Linked DNA regions of Geminicoccus roseus DSM 18922. The protein of the gene in region 2 interacts with the protein of the main gene of each other region in a pairwise test. Links are inferred from orthologs where the notes say so. Each region holds a gene or a part of one and is shown on either strand. Other genes may lie near its edges.

What was found. Proteins that work in one complex are often made in the same cells at the same time.
Region 1: the proteins of GEMRO_RS0115620 (region 2) and ybgC interact in binary tests that used the Escherichia coli proteins (3 or more experiments, as listed by UniProt). The link is inferred for Geminicoccus roseus DSM 18922 from one-to-one orthologs.

The regions. Positions count from the first base shown.
Region 1 is NZ_KE386572.1:2,548,018-2,552,697, reverse strand. The notes cover bases 1,592-4,590. They hold ybgC (tol-pal system-associated acyl-CoA thioesterase), read right to left. Parts: upstream 3,297-4,590; coding sequence 2,886-3,296; downstream 1,592-2,885. Other genes in these bases: ruvA (Holliday junction branch migration protein RuvA), read right to left, coding at 4,321-4,590; ruvB (Holliday junction branch migration DNA helicase RuvB), read right to left, coding at 3,293-4,324; tolQ (protein TolQ), read right to left, coding at 1,976-2,698; tolR (protein TolR), read right to left, coding at 1,592-1,973. Outside these bases: Tol-Pal system beta propeller repeat protein TolB, read right to left, coding at 1-400; GEMRO_RS34675 (cell envelope integrity protein TolA), read right to left, coding at 427-1,467; more of tolR, read right to left, coding at 1,497-1,591; more of ruvA, read right to left, coding at 4,591-4,680.
Region 2 is NZ_KE386572.1:3,113,767-3,118,107, reverse strand. What follows is about bases 1-2,780. They hold GEMRO_RS0115620 (acyl carrier protein), read right to left. Parts: upstream 1,618-2,780; coding sequence 1,384-1,617; downstream 1-1,383. Other genes in these bases: fabD (ACP S-malonyltransferase), read right to left, coding at 2,559-2,780; fabG (3-oxoacyl-[acyl-carrier-protein] reductase), read right to left, coding at 1,813-2,547; fabF (beta-ketoacyl-ACP synthase II), read right to left, coding at 73-1,335; mltG (endolytic transglycosylase MltG), read right to left, coding at 1-62. Outside these bases: more of fabD, read right to left, coding at 2,781-3,506; rpsF (30S ribosomal protein S6), read left to right, coding at 3,818-4,288; rpsR (30S ribosomal protein S18), read left to right, coding at 4,285-4,341. UniProt on the Escherichia coli protein: Carrier of the growing fatty acid chain in fatty acid biosynthesis.

The DNA of each region.
Region 1 (4,680 bases), 570 kb from region 2 along the record:
GCCCGGTCCCCGTCTCGGCGATGGTGCCGCTCACTAGGGCCTGGGCGTTGATCTGCCGCCAGTCGCCGAACCGGGGGATCTCCCGCAGTTCCTGCGGGCTCTGGATGTAGGCGCGCCGGTCGATCGTCTCGAACAGCCGCGACCCGTCCAGGTCGGCCGAGATCACGTCGGCGATCTGGGTGGCCAGGGACGCCGCCTGCCCGCCATCGGCCGCGAACGGGCTGATCGCGATCGGGATCGGCGCCACCACCCCGCGGGTGATGTCGACCGCGAGCTGGCCCTGCACGGGTCCGGCCGCGCCGGCCGCGAGCACCGCCGCCGATCCCGCCAGGAAGACGCGCCGGCCGAGCAGCGGCCGGACCAGGAGATCGGGCCGGGTTGGGTCGATGAAATGTCTCACGAGGCTGGCCTCCCTGCCGACCGTGCTCAACCCATCTGGTCGGGGCGGAAATTCATGATGATGTCTTTCCACATGTCGTAGTCCTCGCGCGGCAGCCGGAGCGGCGAGCACTGCAGGGCCGCCCGCTGGGCGCTTTCCGCCACGGCCCGGAACACCGGGTCGGCGCGCATCCGCGCAGCCTCGACCGGCTCCGCGCTCTGCACCCGGCCATCGGGCAGCAGCCGGAGATTGATGCCGACGCTCATCCCGGCAAGACCCCGGGCGCCCGCGGGAACGTTCCAGCAGGGCTCGATCTGCTCGCGCACCATCGCGCCCAGGCCGGCCGCGCCCAGGCGCGGCGTCCGCGGCCCGCGCTGCCCGGCGCTCGGCAGGTCGTTCGCCGCAACCTGGCCATTGCCGTCGCGCTGCTCGTCGGCCCGCACCCGCTTGTCGAGGTTCTCCACGCTCTTCAGCAGCGCGTTGAAATCGTCTTCGGGCTCGGCCGGCCTGGGCGTCTCCTTCGCCGGCGCGGGCTTGGCCTGCGGCGGCTTGGGCTTGCTCTTTGGCGGTGCCGGAACCGGCGGCGGCGGTGGCGCCGGCGGCGGTGGCGGAGCCGGAGGGGGCGGCGGTGGTGGCGGGGGTGGTGGCGGCGGCTCCGGTGCGGGTTTGGGCTCCGGCGCCGGCACAGGCGGCGGCGGAGGAGGTGGCGGCGGTGGTGCCGGCGGCGGCGGAGGCGGCGGTGCCGGCGGCGGCGGAGGTGGCGGCGGTGCCGGTGGCGGCGGAGGTGGCGGCGGTGCCGGTGGCGGCGGAGGTGGCGGAGGTGGCGGCGGCGGAGGTGGCGGCGCTTTCGGAAGCTCCTTGGGCTTCTCCGGCGTGGGCTCCTCCTGGCGCGAGGCGGCCTGGCGCTCCGGGAGCGGTGCCTGCGCCGCGGGCTGCGGGCGTGGCTGCTCGACGGGAATCTCGGTCACCAGGTCGATGGTGAGACCGCCATCCTCGGGCAGCGGCTGGCCGAACTCGGGCAGGCCGAACCACAGGATGCCGGCCACGAGCGCGTGGAAGCCGGCCGAAGCGAGCAGGGACTTACGCACGTCCGATCACCCGCCGACGCGCCTGGCGCTCATGTGCCGCTGCCGCCCGGGGACGGTGCCGCGGCCGCGCCCTCGGGAACCTGGGTCAGCAGCGCCACCTTGGTGAAGCCGGCGGAGTGGATCGCCCCCATCACCGCCATCACCTGGCCGTAGTTCACCGCCTGGTCGCCCCGCACGAAGATCCGCGCCTCCTGGTTGCGCTGGGTGACCGCCTGCAGGCGCGGGCCCAGCTGGTCCACGGCGATCTCGCTCTCCTGCAGGTAGACCTTGCCGTCGCGGCCGACCGTCACCGAGAGCGGCTCGTCCTGGCCTGGCAGGAGCGAGCTCTGGGCCTGCGGCAGGTCGACCGAGACCCCGGCGGTCAGGAGCGGCGCGGCCACCATGAACACGATCAGCAGCACCAGCATCACGTCGACCATCGGCGTGACGTTCGGCTCGGACATCGGCCGGCGCCGGCGCCGGCCGCGGCGCGTGGTGCCGTGGGTGGGGATGGAGCTTCCCGCCATGGTCAGGCCGCCCTGCTCGCCTCGATCTCCCGGGCGAGCACCACCTGGAACTCCTCGCCGAAGCTTTCCAGCCGGTCGGCATAGCGGTCGATCTCGCCGGACAGCTTGTTGTAGGCGACCACCGCCGGGATGGCCGCGGCCAAGCCCACCGCGGTCGCGAACAGGGCTTCGGCGATCCCGGGCGCCACCACGGTGAGCGTGGTGTTCTTCGAGACCGCGATCGCGGTGAAGCTGTTCATGATCCCCCAGACCGTGCCGAACAGGCCGAGGAACGGGGCCACCGAGCCGATCGTGGCGAGCGAGGGCACGCTGCGCTCCAGGACCACCAGCTCGCGGTCCATGGCCAGGCGCATCACCCGGCCGATCCGCTCCAGCAGGTGGTCGCCGCCGTCGCGCACGGCGCTGCGCGGCGCTTCCCGCCATTCCTCCATGGCAGTGGCGAACATCATCGCCATCGGATGGTCGGGACGCTTGGCGAGGCGGCGGTACAGGTCCTCCAGCGGCGCGCCCGACCAGAACAGGCGTTCAAATCCGCTGGTGCGGCGCTTGAGCGAGGCCAGGCGCCAGATCTTCTCGAAGATCACGGCCCAGCACCACAGGGAGGCCAGGGCCAGGATGACCATCACCGACTTGACCACCAGGTCGGCCTGCATGACCAGGGCCCAGATGGACAGCGCGGCTTCCGGCGTCGCGATAGGAGCGGCGGTGACGAGGTTGGGATCCATGGTTCTCGGCGGTCCGGGTCGGAGACGGCGGCGAAGTCGGCGCGTCGCCGAAAAGACTAATAAGATCAGGAACTTCAGCTAAGACGATGGACTCGGCTGGCTTTCCCGCTGTGCACCTGCACCATAGGCATGATGTTGTGTCAAGCGGAACCCTTGGGCGGCAAATAGGCCTTGCGTCCGGCGCGGATCACGGTTCCGCCATCGGCTCGAGCAGGCTGCGCAGGGCTGCCGGCGGCCGCACCGGGCGTACCCGGCGGTCGACCAGGACCAGTTCCACCGCGACCGTGACGAGGCGGCGTTCGCCCAGCAGCACGACCTGGTCCAGGTGGATCCGCACCCCCTCGATCCGCGCCACCCGGGTCTCCACCCGCAACTCGTCGTCCAGCCGCGCCGGCACCAGGAACACCGCGTCGCAGCGCCGGACCGTGAACATCACCCCGAAGGTCTCGAGCAGGCCCGGATGGTCGAAGCCCAGGGTCCGCAGCCACTCGGTGCGGGCCCGCTCGGCGAAGCGCAGGTAGTTGGCGTGGTAGACGATCCCGCCGGCGTCGGTGTCCTCGTAATAGACCCGCAGCGGCATGGCATGGACGCCGGTCATTCCGGCAGTTCCTCGAACATCGAGCCCTGCTCGAACGAGGCCGGCGGCTGCTCGCCCAGATGCAGCCAGGCCGGGCGGGTCAGCATCCGCCCGCGCGGGGTGCGCTGCACCAGGCCCTGCTGGATCAGGAACGGCTCGACCGTCTCCTCGATGGTGTCGCGCTCCTCCGCCAGGGCCGCCGACAGGGTCTCGATCCCCACCGGCCCGCCGCCATAGGCGCCGGCGATCATCTTCAGGTAGCGCCGGTCCAGCGTGTCCAGGCCCAGCCGGTCCACGTCCAGCCGCAGCAGCGCCCGGTCGGCCAGCTCCCGGTCGACCGCGCGGGCCCGCTCCACCGTGGCGAAGTCACGCACCCGGCGCAGGAGCCGGGTCGCCACCCGCGGCGTGCCCCGGGCGCGCCTGGCGATCTCGACCGCGCCGTCCTCGGCCAGCTCGAAGCCCAGCAACCTGGCGCCCCGACGCAGGATCGAGACCAGCTCCTCGATCGTGTAGAACTCCAGCCGGGCATGGATCCCGAACCGGTCGCGCAGCGGCGTGGTCAGCAGGCCGGAGCGGGTGGTGGCGCCGACCAGGGTGAACGGCTGCACGTCGATCCGCACCGAGCGCGCCGAGGGCCCCTCCCCGATCATCAGGTCGAGCTGGAAGTCCTCCATCGCCGGATAGAGGACTTCCTCGATCGCTGGCGACAGCCGGTGGATCTCGTCGATGAACAGGACGTCGCGCGGCTGCAGGTTGGTGAGCAGCGCCGCCAGGTCGCCGGCCCGGGCGATGATCGGCCCGCTGGTCATGCGGAAGCCGACACCCAGCTCGGCCGCCAGGATCTGGGCGAGCGTGGTCTTGCCCAGGCCCGGCGGCCCGGCGAACAGCACATGGTCCAGCGGGTCGTGGCGCGCCTTGGCCGCCTCGATGAACACCTCGAGATTGGCGCGCTGGCGGGCCTGGCCGACGAACTCCGCCAGCCGTTGCGGCCGCAGCGAGCGGTCCAGGTCGTCGGTCTGTTCGAGGGCGTCGATCAGCCGCTCGCTCATCGTGCGAGCTCCTTCAGCGCCAGGGTGAGCAATTGCTGCAGGCCGGCCTGCTCATGCTCGCCGGTCCGCACGATCTGCAGGGCCGCGAAGGCCTCCGCGCGACCATATCCCAGATTGGTCAGGGCCGAGAGCGCATCCTCCATGGGCCCGGAAGTTTCCGGCGCCGCGGCCGCGCCCGCGGCCGGCGCGCTGCCGCGGCCGGTGCCGAGCAGCGCCGCCTTGTCCTTCAGTTCCGCGCAGATCCGCGCCGCCAGCTTCGGCCCGACGCCGGGTGCTCGCGCCAGGGCGGCCTTGTCCTGCGCCGCGATCACGGTCGCCAGCCGGTCCGGGTCGTGCACGCCCAGGATCGCCAGGGC
Region 2 (4,341 bases):
ACCACCAGGATAGTGGCCAGGGCCAGTCCCAAGCTCAGCAGGACGACACGTCCTCGGCTCAAGATCGCCACGTCAGTCCGGCGTGCCGATGATCAGCGAGGCGTTGGTGCCGCCAAACCCGAAGCTGTTGGAAAGCGCGTTGCGGATGCGCCTCTCCCGGGCCTTCAGCGGCACCAGGTCGACGCCCTGGGCGGCTTCCTCCGGGTTCTCCAGGTTGAGCGTCGGCGGGGCGATGCCGTGGCGAAGCGCCAGGATCGAGAAGATCGCCTCGACCGACCCCGCCGCACCCAGCAGGTGACCGACCGCCGACTTGGTCGACGACATCGAGATCCTACCGGCCGCGTCGCCGAACAGGCGCTTGACCGCGCCGAGCTCGATCTCGTCGCCCAGTGGGGTGCTGGTGCCGTGCGCGTTCACGTAGTCGATGTCGTCCGGCGTGAGGCCGGCATTGCGCAGGGCCGCCGACATCGACCGGAAGCCGCCGTCACCATCCGGCATCGGCGCCGTCACATGGTAGGCGTCACCGGACAGGCCATAGCCCTTGATCTCGGCATAGATCTTGGCGCCGCGCGCCTTCGCATGCTCGTATTCCTCGAGCACGACCACGCCCGCCCCTTCGGCCATCACGAACCCGTCGCGCCCCTTGTCCCATGGACGCGAGGCCTTCTCCGGCGAGTCGTTGTAGGCAGTCGAGAGGGCGCGCGCCGCCGCGAACCCGGCGATCCCCAGCCGGCTGACCGCCGCCTCGGTTCCACCGGCCACCATGACGTCGGCATCGCCGGCCCGGATGAACCGGGACGCATCACCGATGGCATGGGCGCCGGTCGAGCAGGCGGTGACCACCGAATGGTTGGGCCCGCGCAGCCCGAACTTGATCGAGACCTGGCCGCCGGCAAGGTTGATCAGGGCGCTCGGGATGAAGAACGGGCTGATGCGCCGCGGACCCTGCTTCTCCAGGATCAGGGCGCTCTCGGCGATGGCGTTCAGCCCCCCGATGCCCGAGCCGATCAGGACGCCGGCCCGGTTCTTCTGCTCGTCGGTCTCGCGCGGAAACCCGCTGTCGAGGATCGCCTCGGCAGCAGCAGCCATCCCCAGGACGATGAAGTGATCGTTCCGCCGAAGTTCCTTGGCCTCGATGAAGTCGGTCGCCCGGAAGCCGCCCGGCTCGCCGTCCGGCGGAACCAGGCCCGCGACCTTCGCCGGAAGATCGGATACGTCGAAGCGATCGATCCGACGAAGCCCGGATTCCCCGGCGACGAGTCTGTTCCAGGTGGTCTCGACACCCGTACCCAGCGGGGTGACCATCCCCAAGCCGGTTACGACAACTCGCCTCATGACGACCGTTCCAACGTTACCGAGATAGAAGCTTGGGCCTGCACAGGCTCAGCTGTTGGCCTTGATGAAATCAATGGCGTCCTTGACGGTGAGGATCTTCTCCGCGGCGTCATCCGGGATCTCGACCCCGAACTCCTCCTCGAAGGCCATCACCAGCTCGACGGTATCGAGGCTGTCGGCGCCCAGATCGTCCACGAAGCTCGCATTCTCCTGCACCTTCGCTTCGTCGACACCGAGATGCTCGACGACGATCTTCTTAACGCGCTCAGCGATATCGCTCATCGGAAACTGTCCTCGACCCTGGACTGATGGAACACCCGAAACCGGCGCACGCTGCATGCGACACTACCGACCTACCCCCGGGCGTGGCGGGCTTCCTACACGAAGGCTTGATCGTTGACCAGCGTTCGGCCGGTCGACGATCCCGCTCTGGTGCGAGATCGTACCGGACTTTGGTGGTGGCAAGAGCACAGTTGCTCAGATCATCGCCATCCCGCCGTTCACGTGCAGCGTCTGCCCCGTCACATAGGCCGCCTCGTCGCTGGCGAGATACACCACGGCCGCCGCGATATCGGCGCCGACGCCCAGGCGGCCGGAGGGAATGTTGCCGAGCAGCGCCTCCTTCTGCTTCTCGTCCAGCTTCTGGGTCATGGCCGTGTCGATGAAGCCAGGCGCCACGCAGTTCACCGTGATCCCGCGGCTGCCCAGTTCCGCGGCCAGCGCCTTGGTCATGCCGACCAGGCCGGCCTTCGCCGCCGCATAATTGGCCTGGCCGGGATTGCCGGTGGTGCCGACGATCGAGCCGATGTTGATGATCCGCCCATGGCGCCGCTTCATCATGCCCTTGATCCCGGCGCGCGACAGCCGGAACACCGCCGAAAGATTGGTCTCCAGGACCGACGACCAGTCATCGTCCTTCATGCGCATCGCCAGCGTGTCGCGGGTGATGCCGGCATTGTTGACCAGGATGTCGACCGCGCCGTCCGCCTCGGCCGCCTTCATCAGCGCGTCGGTGGCGCCAGCCTCGCCCAGGTCGGCGACCACGCAGGTCACCCGCTCGCCCAGATCGGCGGCCAGCTTGTCCAGCACCTCGCCGCGGCGGCCGGTGACCACCAGCGACGCCCCCTGGGCGTGCAGCGCCCGGGCGATCGCCTCGCCGATGCCGCCCGTGGCGCCGGTCACCAGGGCGCGCCGGCCCGAAAGATCGAACATCTGCATACTCCTCAGGACAGCGCGGCCGCCGCCGCATCGAGATCGGCCGGTTCGGCCACGTTCAGTAGGGTGGCACCCGGCACCCCGCGCTTGGCCAGGCCGGTCAGCACCTTGCCGGCACCGAGTTCCAGGACCGTGGTCGCTCCCTCGCGCGCCATGGTCGCCATGCTTTCGCGCCAGCGCACCCGGCTGGTGGCCTGGCGGACCAGCAGATCCGGTAGCAGGTCCGGATCGGAGACCGGCTGTGCGGTGACGTTCGCGATCAGCGGCACGGCCGGCGCCAGGAACCGCGTGTCGATGAACGCCTTGCCGAGATGCTCGGCGGCGGGGGCCATCAACGCGCAGTGGAACGGGGCGCTCACCTGCAGGAGCAGGACCCGCTTGGCACCCTTGGCCTTGGCGATCGCCATGGCGCGCTCGACCGCGTCCTTGCTCCCCGACAGGACGGCCTGGCCCTCGGCATTGTCGTTGGCGAGCTCGCACACGCCGCCCTCGGCCGCGGCCTCGACGGCCACCGCCGCCGCCGCGTCCGGATCCAACCCCAGCACGGCCGCCATCGCGCCCTCGCCGGCCGGCACCGCGTCCTGCATCGCCTGCCCGCGCAGCCGCAGGATACGCGCCGCATCCATGATGCCGATCGACCCGGTCGCGGCCAGCGCCGAGTACTCGCCCAGGGAGTGCCCGGCCGCGAACGCTATCCTGTCGGCAAGCCTGCCGCCCAATCGCTCTTCCAGCGCGCGCACCGCCGCGAGCGACGTCGCCATCAGCGCCGGCTGCGCGTTGGCGGTGAGCGTCAGCGTCTCCGCAGGCCCTTCAAAGATCAGCTTGGAGAGGCTCTCCCCCAGCGCCTCGTCGACCTCGGCGAACACGGCGCGCGCCGCTGCCGATGCCTGCGCCAGCCCGGCGCCCATTCCGACCGCCTGCGACCCCTGCCCCGGAAACACCGCGACCACCGACATTCTTCATTCCTCATGGCTTGCCCGTAGGGGCTGTGGAGGATGCGAGCCTGGGGATGATGTCAAGCGCCAGATCCCCCGGCATGGCCGATCCGATGATGCTCCGACCGCTCCGGCAGGTCCTTTCGGGGGCCGCATCCGGTCCGGAGCATGGTTGCGCTTGCATGCCCGGACTTCGCTGCTATGGTCCGCCCGCTTCGTGGTCCGGGTGTCCCGGACCCGAGGGTCGCGTGCTGCGCAGATCACAACTCCCGCCGATGGTCGGCGCCGGAGGTTCTGCGTTGTCCATATCGAGGAAGGCCAAAAGGAGCGTCATGCCCTTTTACGAGCACACCTTGATTGCGCGTCCCGATCTTTCGGCCCAGCAGGCGCAGACGCTCTCCGAGAGCATCTCGCAGATCATCACCGACAACGGTGGCACGGTCAGCAAGGTCGAATACTGGGGACTGCGCAATCTCACCTACCGGATCAAGAAGAACCGGAAGGGCCACTACCTGCACTTCAACATGGAATCGCCGGCAGCGACGGTGGACGAGCTGGAGCGCCAGGAGCGCATCCACGAGGACGTCCTGCGCTACCTGACGGTCCGCGTCGAGGAGCTGGATCCCAATCCGTCCCAGGTCATGATCGCCAAGAGCAGCCGCGAGGATCGCGGCCGTCGTGACGACGGCTACCGGCGCGAGCGCGACGATCGTGGCCCGCGCGGCGACCGCGACGACCGCGGCCCCCGGGGCGGCGACCGCGACGAGCCGCGCCGTGAACGCCGTGAGGAGGAAGTGGCATGATGGACAATGATGCCGGCGAACGCCGCCGTCCTGCCGAGCCGCCTGCGATCACC